Regions from separate parts of the Corynebacterium choanae genome, predicted to be linked through region 2. Evidence: predicted binding sites of a transcription regulator. Region 2 holds the regulator's gene; the other holds the start of a gene.
The links. Region 2 encodes LexA, which represses DNA repair genes until DNA is damaged. Its sites were predicted from a motif close to CGAACANNTGTTCG; they were not measured.
Positions count from the first base shown of each region.

Region 1: CCHOA_RS07075 (SAV_6107 family HEPN domain-containing protein) is a predicted target of LexA. The motif match lies at 3,088-3,101, and genes of this name have one in related genera.

Region 1 covers NZ_CP033896.1:1,964,905-1,972,764, forward strand. Annotated here, with positions in the region: gene mraZ (division/cell wall cluster transcriptional repressor MraZ) at 316-747, opposite strand; gene CCHOA_RS07070 (DUF3040 domain-containing protein) at 1,563-1,976, opposite strand; gene CCHOA_RS07075 (SAV_6107 family HEPN domain-containing protein) at 2,414-2,830, opposite strand; gene CCHOA_RS07080 (GNAT family N-acetyltransferase) at 3,237-3,791, shown strand; gene CCHOA_RS07085 (polyprenyl synthetase family protein) at 3,996-5,159, shown strand; gene CCHOA_RS07090 (Rv2175c family DNA-binding protein) at 5,465-5,830, opposite strand; gene CCHOA_RS07095 (protein kinase domain-containing protein) at 5,982-7,860, shown strand, end outside.
Region 2 covers NZ_CP033896.1:1,707,503-1,715,362, reverse strand. Annotated here, with positions in the region: gene CCHOA_RS06190 (hypothetical protein) at 1-243, opposite strand, end outside; gene CCHOA_RS06185 (DeoR/GlpR family DNA-binding transcription regulator) at 331-1,110, opposite strand; gene lexA (transcriptional repressor LexA) at 1,795-2,472, opposite strand; gene CCHOA_RS06175 (hypothetical protein) at 2,782-3,126, shown strand; gene nrdR (transcriptional regulator NrdR) at 3,306-3,764, shown strand; gene hrpA (ATP-dependent RNA helicase HrpA) at 3,875-7,860, opposite strand, start outside.

The DNA of each region.
Region 1 (7,860 bases), 260 kb from region 2:
TTCAGGTAGACACCGATCGACATCCATCTCAAAGCAGGAAGCCACGCAAGAGCCTCGCTTTGCTTCATCATCCAGCAGCACAGAAACCAAGCTGCGAGTTGATGGGTTCGTTACGTCCATCAACTGGGATTCCCGTGTTACATCCGATGTCGTGCGGATCTGTGTTGTGGCAGACCATCCCAAGGTGTCCCTTGCAACGTTGCGCCTGGTAAACACGAACCGCGGCACTGCTACTCCATTGAGGGCAATGCTTGTCGTTTCGATGTGGAATGAAATTGTTGTTGCTTGAACTGTGAGCACGCTACAGGAATATCCCTACATAAGGTCTTCCAGCATCGTGTTTTCAGCGGTCGAGAACTGTTCCTCGGTTTCAGCTTGGTAGCGTTCCCAAGAAGCAGCGTCCCAGATCTCGAGAAAATCCATAGAACCGATCACCACACACTCTTTGCTCAATCCCGCATAGGCGCGATGTTGCTGCGATAGTGTGATGCGACCCGAACCGTCAGGGAATTGCTCATCGGCACTCGCCGCCAAATGGCGAACGAAAGCACGCGCTTCCGCATTGGTTCGCGATACTGCGGCGGCTTTTTGCGCACGTTCTAGGAACGCTGCACGCGGATACACCGCCAACGAGTGATCTTGACCTTTGGTAACAACCAGCCCGCCGGCAAGTTCTTCGCGAAACTTTGCAGGCAGCGTCAATCGTCCCTTGTCGTCCATCTTGGGAGTGTAAGTACCGAAAAACATGTCTCGGCACCTCCTCCGCTGACGTTAACGATCGGCTCTATCGTGTATGGAGTTTCTTGAGGCTGCGAAGCGGTGCCGTTTCGTTAGGACGTCACCACACTTCGTACCACCGCGCCCCACTTTACCCCACAAATCCCCACAAACTCCACATATCCGCCCCACAAACCCCCACCATGAACACATATCCGCAGTTCATTGCCAATTTCCGCAAGTGGGGGAAGGTACACCTACTACACCCCCAACCGTCACTATCGCCCCATGAGTCACAATTTTTTCTTCCCCGTTAGCACAACCGCAGCCAGCCCATACCTTGATCAGCATTCCCAGGACTCCCAACTCCTAGCTGCAGTTTCGGCACGAAAGCAGGGATTTTCCGCCACACTACCGTCCAACTAATCAACCGCCACACACCGCAAGGGTTAGCAAAGTGGGGCGAAGTGGGAGATCTCGGTGGGGAGAAGTGGGAGATCTCGGTGGGGCAAAGTGGGGAAGATATACAGCCACTCCCCTACCAGCAATAAAGCCAACCCTATGGATGCGAACCGGACACGAGCTAGCCAAGTGGCTTTCAGCCAGTTAGCCAACACAGCGCCCCGCAGACCGCAAGATACAAACTCGCCATCCCGTCGAATCGGACACAGCCCCTGGCAGCAACGAGCGAACACTCCTTACGAAAACCGAGGTCCACAACCGGGAAATCAAAAAACGCCCGGCTTGAGAACACATCTCAAGTCGGGCGCGGCTGCGAAAACTTTAGTGAGCAGCAACCACAATGGGTTCTCCACAATCGCCGCCAACTAGGAAGCAACTTTTAGCTATTGCCGACCAAAGCGACGTCGGAAGTTGTCTTCCATGCGATCACCTAATCTGTCACCAGCTGCAGTACGGGGCTTCGACACGCCACCGGCTTGCAAGACATCGCTAAGATCGTGGCGTTGTCGAGTCTGCTCAGGCTTATTCCCGCCCCCGCGGAGCGCCCACACCCCAGCGCCAAACATCAGCAAGAACCCAGCTACCGAAAGCAGCAACAGCCAGATGCTGGTTTGGCTCAACGCCACCCCGGCGATGAGCAAGACCAGCCCGACGAGCCCTAAAGCGATCGCACGGAGGTGCAGCAATGGCGAGGACTGAGACGGTTCTTTAAATCCTGAACCGAAACTTGGATCCTCGGCAATCAGAGCACGCTCCATCTCTTCTAACGCACGTTGTTCATGCTCAGATAATGCCACTGTTCCTCCATGGACGATGCGGGTGGGCAAGTTGCTTTCATAAAACGGACACCGACTCGACACTGCACACAGTCGAAACTCTAGGTAACGACTGTAATGCTGCATGACGCATAGATATTTATCATTGACGTCACAGCACCTACTGTAGCGGCAACGGGTGTATTTCGCGGGTCAACGATCAATGTTGCTAGCCCTAGAAATCTTTAGTGACATCTTAAAGCACACTGTCCACAATATTGACCACCAAACCCACAGCAAGCGTTCGGTCTAATCAAGTAACGCCACAGCACACACTTTGGTTCCCCCGCAGCGACAACAATGTCGCACAACGCTTGCTCACTGCCGCTCACACTACCCCCAAGGGCAGCTGTTTTGCAGTTCTGCGAGACCGTCGAGCAACCAATGAGAAGCTCATCACAGCATGATAAACCAGCACTTTAAGCCACTTGGGGAAGCCAGCCCGCCTCCTGCTCCACCACAGTGAGCAGCGACTCAACTTCACTTAACAGGTCGTTCACCATCTGTGCATCGGCATGACTTACTCCACATAACACATCCTGACGAATGCCCTTCCAGCGCCGAAACGATGCAGCCTGCACCGCCCCCAATTCGTCAAGCCGTGCAAGCTGTTCCCATGCACTCGTGGGACGACCACGCTTATTTGCGGCACCAGCTGCGGCAATTCGCGCCCCAGCCGTACGAAGTGCCGCCCGGTACGCGTTTTCCAACGCTTCATCAAATTCCCCCTCTCGCAGCTGTCGATAAGACAGCGCAAGCAATTCATTAGCGCGGGAAATGTAGCTGTCACGAGCTAACGAGCCGGACGCAAAAGAGGTTGAGCTTAGCCGCGCCATAATCATTCTCCTTTCAAAAACATTCTGTCTCTCGTTCGACCACATCACAGCGACTCCTAGGTCGGCGCCTGCGATCCTGGATTCTGCGTGATGGATCATTGTTCACTTGTTTCAACGCACGGAAGATGCTCGTTATTGCAACATCCGTTTGAGTACCGGGCAGCGGTACCGGCAAAATGCCGAACCGATCAGGTTTTATTTCGGAATTCACGTTAGGACACTCCCCGCACAGCGAGCAGTACCGCAAGCCCATTGTTAGAACATTTGATCGAACTCGCGGGGTTGCTTGACTCCCCAACGATCCGTGATTTGCCCGATGAGGTCGATCCGGCTCCTGGTTGCCATGTGCACAATCTGACCGTCAAACCAGCCCCATAGGTTCCCAGATCGTGGTTGGCTTGAAGAGATGAATGTCTCTGTAACTGCTGTCGACACCGCTACGTTCCGCCGTTGTGTTCCCCAACTTGTCGACATTTACCTCACCGCAATGAATTATCCGCGTTCACTGCGGGCGGATCGCATTCACTCCTGGCAAGTGGCATCCACCCGTGAACACCATCAGGCAGTTATCGCCCTCGACCAAGAAACAAATCGTCTGGTGGGCTGTTGCTGGGGCGTACCTGGTAGCCCCACGTCCTGGTGGGATCATTGTGTTCGCAGCTACACGCAGCGACATCCGACTGAGCTTCGCCAGCCCGCAAGTCTGCTCGAGAATTATTTCGAACTTTCGGAGATCCACGTCCTGCCTGCAGCGCAAGGGCACGGCGTTGGAAAACACATGCTGCAAGTTTTCCTCTCTCAGATCACCGCGCCGTGGGTGCTGCTTTCCACCCCAGAGGTGGAACATGAAGCAAACGCCGCGTTTCACCTCTATCGCCAATTCGGTTTTGTCGACGTCTTACGCAACGTAACTTTCAGTGGTGACCATAGACCATTCGCGATCCTCGGACTGCAGCAATAGCAACCAGCTCCGGAAAACTGGTACTACCCCAAGGTTTCCCCACTGAACGTCTGGTTATCAGCACGGCAATAGTGCTTTCCTGCGAGGAGCTTGAGGTGTTGTCTGCGGCAGGCAAGACCTGCACACCACATCTGTGCGCAAGTTTGTCGTTGGGAAAGGCGACTGCAGCCGCGACCACTAGCCCCACGGCAGCGTTGGAATGAAATGACGTATCATTCCTTACAGCAGTTTTGTTCCCCACTGTTTCCCAGGTACAAAGAGCAGGTTAAGACCGCCATGTCGCACCTCACCGTCAATGCGCAAGAAATTCGATCAGCAGTCGAAACCAACCTTGCAAGTTTTCTTCATGACCGCCGCGAAGAGCTCGCCCCTATCGACGGTTTTATTAGCGATGTAGCTGAAGACATCATCGCTTTTGTGACCGGTGGTGGTAAACGAATGCGGCCATTGTTTGCTTGGACAGGGTTTGTGGCAGCAACCGGTGAGCAGGAACCACTTGAACGCCCTGAAGCTGTCCTCAGAGCGGTCAGCGCTTTAGAACTGATCCAGGCTTGTGCTCTCATTCACGACGATATTATTGATGCTTCTGAGACCCGGCGTGGCAAACAAACCATTCACCGCCGGATTGCTGATCATCATGCAAGCCACGGCTGGAAGGGGGATCCACAGCGGTTTGGTGAATCGATGGCGATCTTGGCCGGAGATTTGGCGTTGGTGTGGGCTGATGATCTGATCGCTGAAGCATGTCTGTCTGTGGAGGGTTTGGTACGAGCTTGGCCTGTGTGGGCCAGGATGCGAACCGAGGTTATTGCAGGGCAAATGCTTGATATTTCGGTGGAAGCGGCGCGTGACGAGCGGCCAACTTCTGCCCGGAAGATCAATGAGCTCAAAACTGCCGCCTATACGATCGAACGCCCCTTGCATTTTGGGGCGATGCTTGGTGGCGCCGATCAGCGTCTCGTCGATGCCCTCCGGGAATATGGCACCGATGTGGGGGTTGCTTTCCAACTGCGGGATGATTTGTTGGGCGTGTTTGGGGATTCTGCAGTCACCGGTAAACCGGCCGGGGATGATTTGCGGGAGGGGAAACGCACCTTGCTGGTAGCGAAAGCGTTGGAGTATTTGGATACCCATGATCAAGCCGGTGCACGTCAGCTTCGGGAAGGTCTTGGTGAGGTCACAGATCCTGCGGCGATCGCTGAACTTGCCGACCTTATTGCCGGTACTGACGCGGTTGAGACTGTGGAGGAAGAGATTAGCGCTTTGACCGACAAGGGGCTGCGGGCAATCAGGGACGTTCCGCTGACGCGGCAGGCCAGTGAAACGTTAGAGTCGTTGGCGCTTGCGGCGACTGTTCGTCACGCCTAGGCACAGCTGAAAATGTACTTTCCACAACGCTGCCTGCCCCTGTAGTAATACCGCCAGTGTGTTGGTGCTCTGTAGGGTGTCTTGCGGGAGGCTGATCTATCCGTTGTGGTCGGGATGGCAGCAGGTGATGCCGGTCGTTTCACCTCCCGGATGGTTGGGAGCAAAAAAACTCTCCCCGGAAAACAGTTCCGGGGAGAGCATTGCTATCGGGGGGTGAAAGCCCCTTTGCGGGATATGTGTGCCCGCGGTGCCAGTCGCGAACAGCTACAACTGTTGCGCGGAGGCAGCATTGTTCAAGCGCTCTGTTAAAAGCCCATTGCTTGCGCGCGACGCATCACTTCCCGGGCGAGATGCCCGTGTAAACAATCAATTGGCCGGCCAGGCAGGCTCGGATCATTGGTAAACATGTAATCCAGAATTTCAGTTTCTTCCCAGCCACCATCTTTTAACAGGGCGGTAAGACCAACAATGAACTTGTTCATCTCTCCGTTGTCGGCAAGATAGCGGGCGGGAATTTTTTTCACCCCACCGTCTTTGACGGCGATGATGGTGCCATTGTTCACCATGGTGATCAGCCGGGTGACGGGCGCATTCATTGCCTCGGCAGCGGTGGGCAGATCGAGCAGCGGTTCATCCGGAAGATACTTGTTTGCATCAGGAAAAGCAGTCACAGTTGTGTAAGTGTATAGCGTTGCCGGCTTTTTCCTAAGTGGTGGTCAAAGGCTCCACCCACGGTTTCATACCGGCCACGGTGAGGTGAACTGCTGGGTGTTCCCCAATCCCGGGGTGGTTTGTTGGCTGTGATCTGTCATACTTGATGCCATGAGTCAGCTTGCGCGAGGCGATGTGTTAGAGGATCGCTATATTGTTGATGCGCCCATTGCCCGCGGCGGCATGTCCACGGTCTACCGGTGTGTTGATCAACGGCTGGGGCGGACAGTTGCAGCGAAGGTGCTGTTAGATTCGCTGACCAGTGATCCGGTGGTCACTGGGCGGTTTAAGCGTGAAGCCCGGGCGATGGCGCAGTTGAATCACCCGAATTTGGTGAACGTGTATGACACAGGTTCCTCCGGGGAGCATGTTTTTCTCATCATGGAGCTGATCGATGGTGGCACGCTGCGGGAGTTGCTGCAGGAACGCGGGCCGATGCCGCCGCATGCGGCGATTGCGGTGCTGCGTCATGTGTTGACTGGTTTGTCGGCGGCGCACACAAACAATATGGTGCACCGTGATATTAAGCCGGACAATATTTTGATTACCACTGATGGGCGGGTGAAACTTGCCGATTTTGGGCTGGTGCGTGCAGCCGATGCGGTGCATCCTTCTGATGGCAAGATTCATGGCACCGTGAAATATTTGTCACCTGAACAGGTTGAAGACGGGTTTATCGGACCGCGGTCGGACTGTTATCAGGCAGGTATTGTGCTTTTTGAAATGCTGACAGGCACGACACCGTTTCAGGGGACTTCGCCGCTCAGCTTGGCTAATGATCGGCTTACTCGTGATGTGCCTGCCCCGTCGTCGGTGATTGCCGGTGTGCCGGAAGCAATCGATGAACTGGTCGCTTCCCTGTGTGCCCGGGCGGTGGAAGATCGGCCGAGTAATGCGGCTGCTGCTCTCGCCGAGGTAGAGTCGGTGGCTGCTGCATTGCACTTGCCGGCGTTTACTCCTCCTGCCCCAACCCGGGCGGCGGCAGCGTTAGCTGCCCAGGCGGCAGTGGACGATCCAACATCGGTGATGACCACAATGTTGCCGCAAGCTGCAACGGATGGGGGGACAACAGATCCTGCCGCACCGCCCACGGTTGCGTTGCCGGGTGGTAACCCGTATGGTCCGCCGGCGGCTGGGTTAGCAGCTGCCGGGATCGGTGGGGTGAGTGGTGTCGGTGGGCTTTCAGCGGCAGCTGCTGCCGGGGTGGCCGGGTTAGCCGCCGACGAGGAAGACATTCCTGGTCGGCACCGCAGCGATGATCCGCGCCGAAGTCCAGTGCCACAGGTTACCGCTGACGAGCATCCCACAGCGGTGATCCGTAGCCAGCAGCAGCCGCCCGCCGAACAGCCACCTACCACGCACTCCCCCACCCCGGCGGCGGCACCGATCACTGATTCCACCCAGGTTCTGGCACCTGCAACCGACGGTGCCGCTATCCGGCAGCAGCATACTACGAATGCGGCACTACTTCCTGCTGCGGATCAATCGCCCCGGCGGGAATCAGCAACCATCACCCCGCAACGCCAAGTCGGTAACCGTTCCACAGCAAAACTGGTGCTGTGGCTAGCGGTAGTGACCGTCATGGTGTTGGCGATCGCAATTGGCGCGTGGTGGTTTGGTTCCGGCCGCTACGGCGAAATCCCCCAAGTAGTAGGGGCGGAAGCTGCGGCAGCAACACAACAGGTCAGCGAAGCTGGATTTACCGCTACTGAACAACCAGTTTGGGACAACTCCGCCCCACCGGGCAGTGTGCTGGGCACAGTACCCGCCGCCGGGTCACAACTGGTGCGTGGCCGCACCGTGGCGGTGCTTGTCTCCCAGGGGCAACCTGATGTGCCAGCAATTCCAGCCGACCGCTCCCCGGAGACCTATCATGCGGCCCTCCAGGAACGCTCCCTCACCTGGCAGTCAGGGGAATCATTTTTTGACCGCACCATCCCCGCCGGATCAATTATCAGTGTTGAACCGCCAGTTGGAACAGTGGTCGCTG
Region 2 (7,860 bases):
AAAACGCTCCACAGTGGCCTCACGGAGTGCGGAATCCACCTCGGTGGCAATGACAGCCTCGACCGACTTACCAGCGGTGATCAGTGCATCAGCAACCGCTAACCCTCGGCCGATAGGGGTAGGAGACATCCCCTCAAAAGACAGCAACGACGTCGCCCCTGGATTCGTGCTGTAGCTCGTACGCCGTTGGTCAATAGGACGACCCACCACCACCCGTAGGCGGGAAGCTGTAGGAACACTCATCACAATCCTTACCTTTCGCCAGGCCAGGTGTCACCTGCTCAATGTCCATGCAAGAATCCGGCAAATGCTGCCCAGCATCGTCAAAAGTTAGCCCGCGAGAACGACTTCCACACCGCGTTCTCTCAACGCATCCACGAATGATTGCGGTGCCGCCGCATCGGTGATGACCACGTCAATATCGTTAATTCCAGCAAAGCTCACCATGTAGTCACAACCCATCTTGGAAGCGTCACACAACACGACCACCTTCCGGGAGTTGATAATCATTGCCCGTTTGACCGCTGCCTCCTGCGAATCCGCAGTCGACAAGCCGTGATCAAGCGTCAACGCATTGGTGCCGATAAACGCCACATCAGCCCGCATTAATGCCAGAGTACGAAGTGCGGTGTCACCCACCACTGCTTGTGTGATAGCACGCACATAACCACCCAGTAGCTGAACTTCTTCCACGCCGTCACTAGCCATCTGCATAGCGATTGGTAAGCAGTTGGTGACAATCGTCCATTTCCTAGCCAAAGAATGCTGGGCAATCTGTTCGGCGAGGGCACTAATGGTGGTACCAGCATCAAGGAACATGCCACCGGTGGCATCAGGCACATAGTCCATGGCGGCACGAGCGATCGCATTTTTCGCGCTCAGCGCACTTTTTGCACGCGCGTCGACAGTCAGCTCTGTGGTTTGGAAGTTCTGGCTGGCAACCGCGCCACCGTGCACCCGGTGAACAGCTCCTTCGTGATCCAACACTGCCAAGTCGCGTCGAATAGTTTCGGCGGTAACGTTGAACCGCTTCGACAGGTCGGTGACATTGACACGCCCCTCGACAGCTGTGAGTGAGGCGATTTGTCGACGGCGCTCTTCGGCGTACATGGCGCTCCTTTGGCAAAGCGGACTAAAGACGTGTGCAAGTGGTGCAGTAGAGCAACCAATGACGGATACTGGCGAAGCATCCGCTACTGGACTCCTACCGCATATCTGATGTCCAGTTTGTCACGAATAACCCCAAAAAACGGACACAGACAAAGGTGATTTGCTGTCAACATTTCTGAATCTCGGCGCGATTGGAACGAAAAACTCACATCTGCAGACCTACTTCCAGTGATATATCTGCAGGTTAAAGCGCCTATGTGGGATTTGGTGGCAATCAAAACTAATGCAACATTTACCATCCGTGAGTGACAGTAAAAATCACCCACATGGGGGTGCTCAGTGTTGAGCGGGCGAGCGTAAGATCAGGATCCAGCATTGGGTATCTGCCCATTTTTGTTGGTTTTCGCCCGCGAAGCACGGTCGAAAACCACATACTCAGGCAATTCAGGAAATCATCTGTGTTGGGTCGGGCACCGTCGCCTGACAGGTGCAAGCGCAAACAACGGAGTCGCCTGCTTGAATCTCTGCGGTAAGAAGCATAGGAACCGCTGGGGTGGGTCTGGCTACTGTGTTCGGTAACTAGCGGGGCGTTGCAGTGTCGGCGAGGTAGAACACTACTCCCGGTCGCCACCGCTACTACGCATTAATCCAGGTTGATGCGTTTAAGCCTGGAATAGCTGATGGTTAGAGCTTTCGCAGTACGGTAACAACTACGCCAAGAATGACAGCGTCGCGGGCGCGGATATCGTCAAAGGCCAAGTTGTGTGGATGCAAGATCGGTCCCAGTGTCGTGCGGCGAAATTCCTTGACCGTTGCTTCACCGTCGATGAGGGCTGCGACAAAATCGCCATGTTCGCAATCTGGTTGACGGCGGATGACAACCCAGTCGCCGGAAAGAATCCCTGCGTCACGCATTGATTCCCCGACCACCTTGAGCATCATGAGTTCACCGGGGCTGACTAGCTCTTCAGGGATCGGGTAGTAGGCCTCGGTCTCTTCCACTGCCAGTGTGGGATTGCCGGCGGCGATACTGCCAACCATGGGAACAAAAGCGACACCCTCATGGTTTGGCGGAGCATCAGTCTCGGTTTCCAAGTGACTTGCACGAGGGGTCGGCTCAATCTTGCGCGGGGCGGTTCGAACGTCTACCGCACGTGGCTTAAATGGATCGCGCCGCAGATAGCCCTTTCGTTCGAGCTCCTTGAGCTGATAAGACACCGATGAGGTGGAGGTAAGTCCAACTGCTTCGCCGATTTCCCGAATGCTTGGCGGGTATCCGCGCAGCACAGTTGCATCCTGGATCACGTCCAAAATGCGCCGTTGGCGTCCGGTGAGTTGATGCTCGAATTTTGCACGGGGCATATCTGGCGGTTCCTTTGCGGCAGTGAGGACGGGAAAGTTGTGTCGTAACAGTGAGACGGATCCAGCAGGCCTGACGGTTGCCATCGGGTGGAAGTAAGGCTCGTCAAACTGTGTTTAGCAATTGCCGTATTTGCCCACATGGTAGCACGAAGGTTCGAACTTGGGGGTATAGAACACCATGCGGCTGCTTGTGACCAACGGATCGATCATGTTAGCGTATCGTACAGTTGTTCTAATTGTTCGAATATGATGTGCCCGATAGGGCATACACTTTGTTATGTTCGTGCCAGCAAATGAGGAATTTGTGTTATGAAACTGATGGTCAATACACCTAAGGCAATGCAGTCAACCGTACAGCCAGCGCTGGTCTGGGGTGGCGCGCAAACTGCACATCTTGCGCGGCGTCCTCATCCTGTTCGAACGTTAACGTTTCAGGAGCATGTGGACGAGGAAAGTTCGAAAACGCGGCCACAATTACGACCTGTTCGACTACCTCGGCTGCAGGTATCGGATAGTAAATTGACGGTAATCGCTGGGGCGATCATTGGGGGATGCCTCACGTTAGGGTTGTGGGCGGTGAGTTTTGAGGAGATCGATGCACAACCGCCGCTGCCAGTAGCCCCGATCAATGTAGCTGCAGTTGCTGCAGGCTAGGGGTACACACCAGGGCGCAGATTTTCGGTCATCAGTTTTCACTGTTGTAGCTGAGCTGCTGGGGTGATTTGCGGCCAGATTGGCGGTTGCCGTTGATGCGTTAGCATTGAAGCCACTATGTCCACGTTCCTCGTGGAGACATTGCTGTTGATCACCGCAGTTGTGAAAGGCCGTCGACTATGATTTGCCCCGTATGCCGCCAAGACACTTCAAAGGTTGTGGACTCGCGCAACGTTGACCGAGGAACATGTATTCGGCGCCGTCGACAGTGCACCGGCTGTGGGTATCGATTCACCACCATGGAAAAAGCTGTGTTGCTCGTGCAAAAGCGCAATGGCATGGAGGAACCGTTCTCGCAGGAAAAGGTTATCCGGGGGGTGCGGCGGGCCTGCCAAGGCCGCGAAGTGGGCGAAGATGCTTTGAAGAAACTGGCTCAGGAAGTGGAACAGCACCTTAGCCAAAAAGGTTCGCAGATCACTGCCCAACAGATCGGTTTAGCCATCCTGGAGCCGCTGCGTGAGCTCGACGAAGTGGCTTATTTACGTTTCGCCTCGGTGTATCGATCCTTCGAATCAGCAGACGACTTCCTTGCAGAAATCCGTCAGCTGCGACGAAGTGAACGGCGGCTTGACGATTAAAGCGATATTCGCTTGCCTTGCTCGACATTCGTTGACTACAGCTAGCCCTTGGCAAACATGTGGCATGTAATCTGTGTTGTTGCCGTCGTCTAGCTGCAGGTCTTGAATGTTTAGCGCAGCTTGTCGACTGCTTTTTGGATGCGTTTTACGCTCACCGGCTTCGGTGTTTTCAGCTGTTGTGCAAACAAACTAACTCGTAACTCTTCAATCATCCAGAAGATTTCTTTTGCCGCTGCCGAATTCGCCCGATTCGCAGGTAATTTTTCCAGTCGCTTCGCTAGATACTGTTGCGCTTCAAGAACTTGATCTTGCAGGTCTGCGTCACGATCAGGATCTTGCGACATCAGTTCTAGCCGGCGCTGCATAGCCTCGATATAGCGCGGTAAATGGATTAATTTGGTTGCTCCAAACCGTGCAATCGCATGAGGAGGCAGCATTGCCGCTAGCTGTTCGATCATTTCATCGATAGCCGGCCCTTGCCATTGCTGGAGTTCCTGCTGCATGTTGACATAAGCGGCAATACCAGGCGCTAGTGCCACTACGACCTGGCGGACACGTTTCGGTACCTCGGGTGCGAGGCGAGTTTTCAGTTCTTCGAAGGCTTCGAGTGTGCGTGCGGGCTCACCCTGCTGCATCAACAAGTCCCGGATCACAGCCATTTTGGCGTCCTCCACCAGCCCCGCTAATCCGCCGTGCGGATAACGATCGATAGCGACACGCTGCTGCAGTGGCAAACCTTTGACCATTTGTTTGTCGCTAATTGTTACTGCCCGGGAAAGAAGCGTGAGATTTGCGGTGAGCAGGGCAGCATCCGCCTGGGCCTTCGTTGGATAGACAACCACTTCGACACCAGCGGCCGTTACGGTCAAGGCAGGGAAGGCCGTGACGTGCTGACCGTCGACGGTGGTAGTTACCTCCTCGGCGACATCACCAATGCGTTCATCCCAGTTCGGTGCAGCCTTTGTCGCGTGAGTTTTGGCAACCTTGCCAAGCGACGAAGAGATCTGTCCTTGGTTACGGGACTTCAACGCTGAAAGATCCCGGTCACGGTCGATTACCTTGCCGCTCTTATCGATAGCTGCAAAGCTCATCTGCAAATGTGGCGGCAGTTTGTTCGGCTGGAAGTCTTGCGCGTCGATACCCGCAGCCCCAAAGGAACGCAGTATGTCGCCGAGTTGTTCGGTGATCGTCCCATGGTACGGCTTGAGATAGTCGAGTGCCCGCCGCGCATATTCCGGCGCTGGTACAACAGTGCGCCGAAGCGGTTTAGGCAAGGTACGGATCAACTCGGTGACAAGTTCTTCCCGCAACCCGGGGACTAGCCAGTCAAAGCCCTCATCGCGGATATTGCCCAATAAGGGAACGGCCACAGCCACAGTTACGCCATCGTCAGCTGCACCCGGTGCAAAGTGATAGCGCAGTTCATAGTCGATGCTGCCTTGCCGCCACCGATCAGGGAAGGCCACCTCTGTGACGTCATGATCCGCATCGGCAATCAGTGCGTCCGGATCGAAATCCAACAGGGCGGGATTGCTGCGACGCTGTTTTTTCCACCAATGATCAAACAGCGTGCCGGTGGTAATCGATGCCGGTAACTTGGCATCGTAGAAGTCAAAGAGGGTGTCCTCGTCGACAACAATGTCACGGCGTCGAGCTTTTTCTTCCAATTCGACTGCCTCATCGAGTTTGCGTCGATTGTTGTGGAAGAATTCGTGATGGGTAGACCATTCGCCATAGACCAGGGCATGGCGAATAAACAGCGAACGTGCCGCATGTGGATCGACACGGTGGTATGGGACGAGGCGATCAGTGACGACTGTGACCCCGTACAGCGTCGATTTTTGATATACCATCGCGGCGCGTCGCTTTGTCGACCAGTGAGGTTCGGAATAGTTGTGTCGCAACAGGTGAGGAGCCAGTGACTCAACCCATGACAGCTGAATTTTACCGACATCTCGAGCCCACAGTCGGCTGGTTTCAACCAGCTCAGCAGCCATCACAGCTTGCGGTGGTTTTTTCGCCAAGCGGGATCCTGGGAAGATCATAAACTTGGTGTTACGGGCACCGGCGTATTCTTTGCTGTCGGCTTGTTTCACCCCGATATGGGAGAGCAACCCTGCCAGCAGAGACTGGTGGATGCGATCTTCGTCGACTGTTTCAGGAAGCGTTTCGGTGACGTTCCAGCCAAGTTGTTCGACCACACTGTTGAGCTGCCGCAACAGATCAAACCATTCGCGCACCCGCATATAGTGCAAATATTCGCGGGCAAGCGTTTTGCGGAATTGATTACCGGACAGGGCTGCGCGTTGCGAAGTAAGGTAGCGCCATAGCTGCAAGTAGGCAAGGAAGTCGGATGTTGCATGGTGGAAGCGTGCATGGGCTTGATCCGCTTGGGCTTGAAATTCCAAAGGACGCTCGCGAACGTCTTGAATCGTCAGAGCCGCAACAATAATCATGACTTCGTAGAGCACCCCGTTGGTGCGAGCCTCGTACAGCATGCGCCCCATGCGTGGGTCTACCGGGATTCGTGCCAGCGCCCGCCCAATGTCAGTGAGCTTCGGACCGCCGGATACTTCTTGATTATCGAGTGCACCAAGTTCGTGAAGTAGCAACAGCCCGTCACGGACTTGTTTCGTTTCAGGGGGCTCGATAAACGGAAATTCGGTGATGTCACCGAGGCGTAGCGCAGCCATCTGCAAAATGACCGCGGCTAGGGAGGTTCGTAAAATTTCCGGATCGGTAAATTCGGGTCGGGCGAGGAAGTCTTGTTCCGAATAGAGTCGAATGGCTACACCGTCGGCGACACGACCGCAGCGACCTGATCGCTGTTGTGCGCTGGCTTGCGAGATTGGTTCGATCGGCAGGCGTTGGACTTTGGTACGCGACGAGTAGCGCGATATTCGAGCAAATCCAGTATCCACCACATAGTGAATACCGGGCACGGTGAGTGATGTTTCGGCAATATTGGTGGCTAACACAATGCGTCGGCGGGAGTGCGGCCGAAATACTTTGTGCTGATCTTGGTTTGATAGGCGCCCGAAAAGCGGCACCACCTCGACGTTGGTGAACTTTGCCCCTTCAATTGCTTCTTGCGCATCGCGGATGTCAGCTTCACCAGCAAAGAAACATAAAATGTCTCCGCTGCCTTCACGCATAAGCTCTTTGAGTGCATCAAGGAGCCCGTCGATAGGGTCAATGTCGAATTCTTTGCCATCGGCGTCGGTGTGTACCAGTGGCCGATAGCGAATTTCTACGGGATATGTTCGCCCGGATACTTCAATGATTGGGGCAGGGTTCCCGGCGGAGTCGGTGAAATGATTGGCAAACCGTTCCGGGTCGATAGTTGCGGAGGTGATGATGACTTTGAGATCGGGGCGTTTCGGCAAGATCTCTTTGAGGTAGCCGAGCAGAAAGTCAATGTTGAGACTGCGCTCATGTGCTTCGTCAATGATGATCGTGTCGTAGGCGTTGAGATACCGATCGCGGGTCATCTCTGTGAGCAAGATACCGTCAGTCATGAGTTTGATGGCGGTGGTGTTACTTACTCGGTCGTCAAAACGGATGGCGTAACCGACAGTGGTGCCAATAGGTTGTGCCAGTTCGTCGGCGATACGTTCAGCAACGGTTCGGGCAGCCAATCGACGTGGCTGGGTGTGGCCAATCATGCCGTGTCGGCCGCGGCCGAGTTCGAGGCAGATCTTTGGTATTTGTGTGGTTTTTCCGGAGCCGGTTTCACCGGCAATGATGACGACTTGATGGGTATTGATTGCTTCGGCAATGTCGTCTCGCCGGGCGGTGACTGGAAGTTGTTCGGGATAGGTGATTGGTGGGATTGCTGCTAGCTTGGCCGCGTAGTCCGCGCGAGCCCGGGCAATATCGTTGGCGATGGCGCGCCGCGCCTGTGGTGATCGTGCTTTGTGTAATCGTGCCCGGAATCGCCGCTGGTTGGCGGTGGTCATCTCATCGAGTTGTTCGCGCAGTTCTGCGATAGTGGGCGCTGTTTGACGGGCGTCGTCGTGCTGCTTGCTGGCCTTTTTACCGTTGGTCCGGTGCGTGCGCTGCGGGTGGCGTGCTTTGTTGCTGCGTGGCTGTGGGG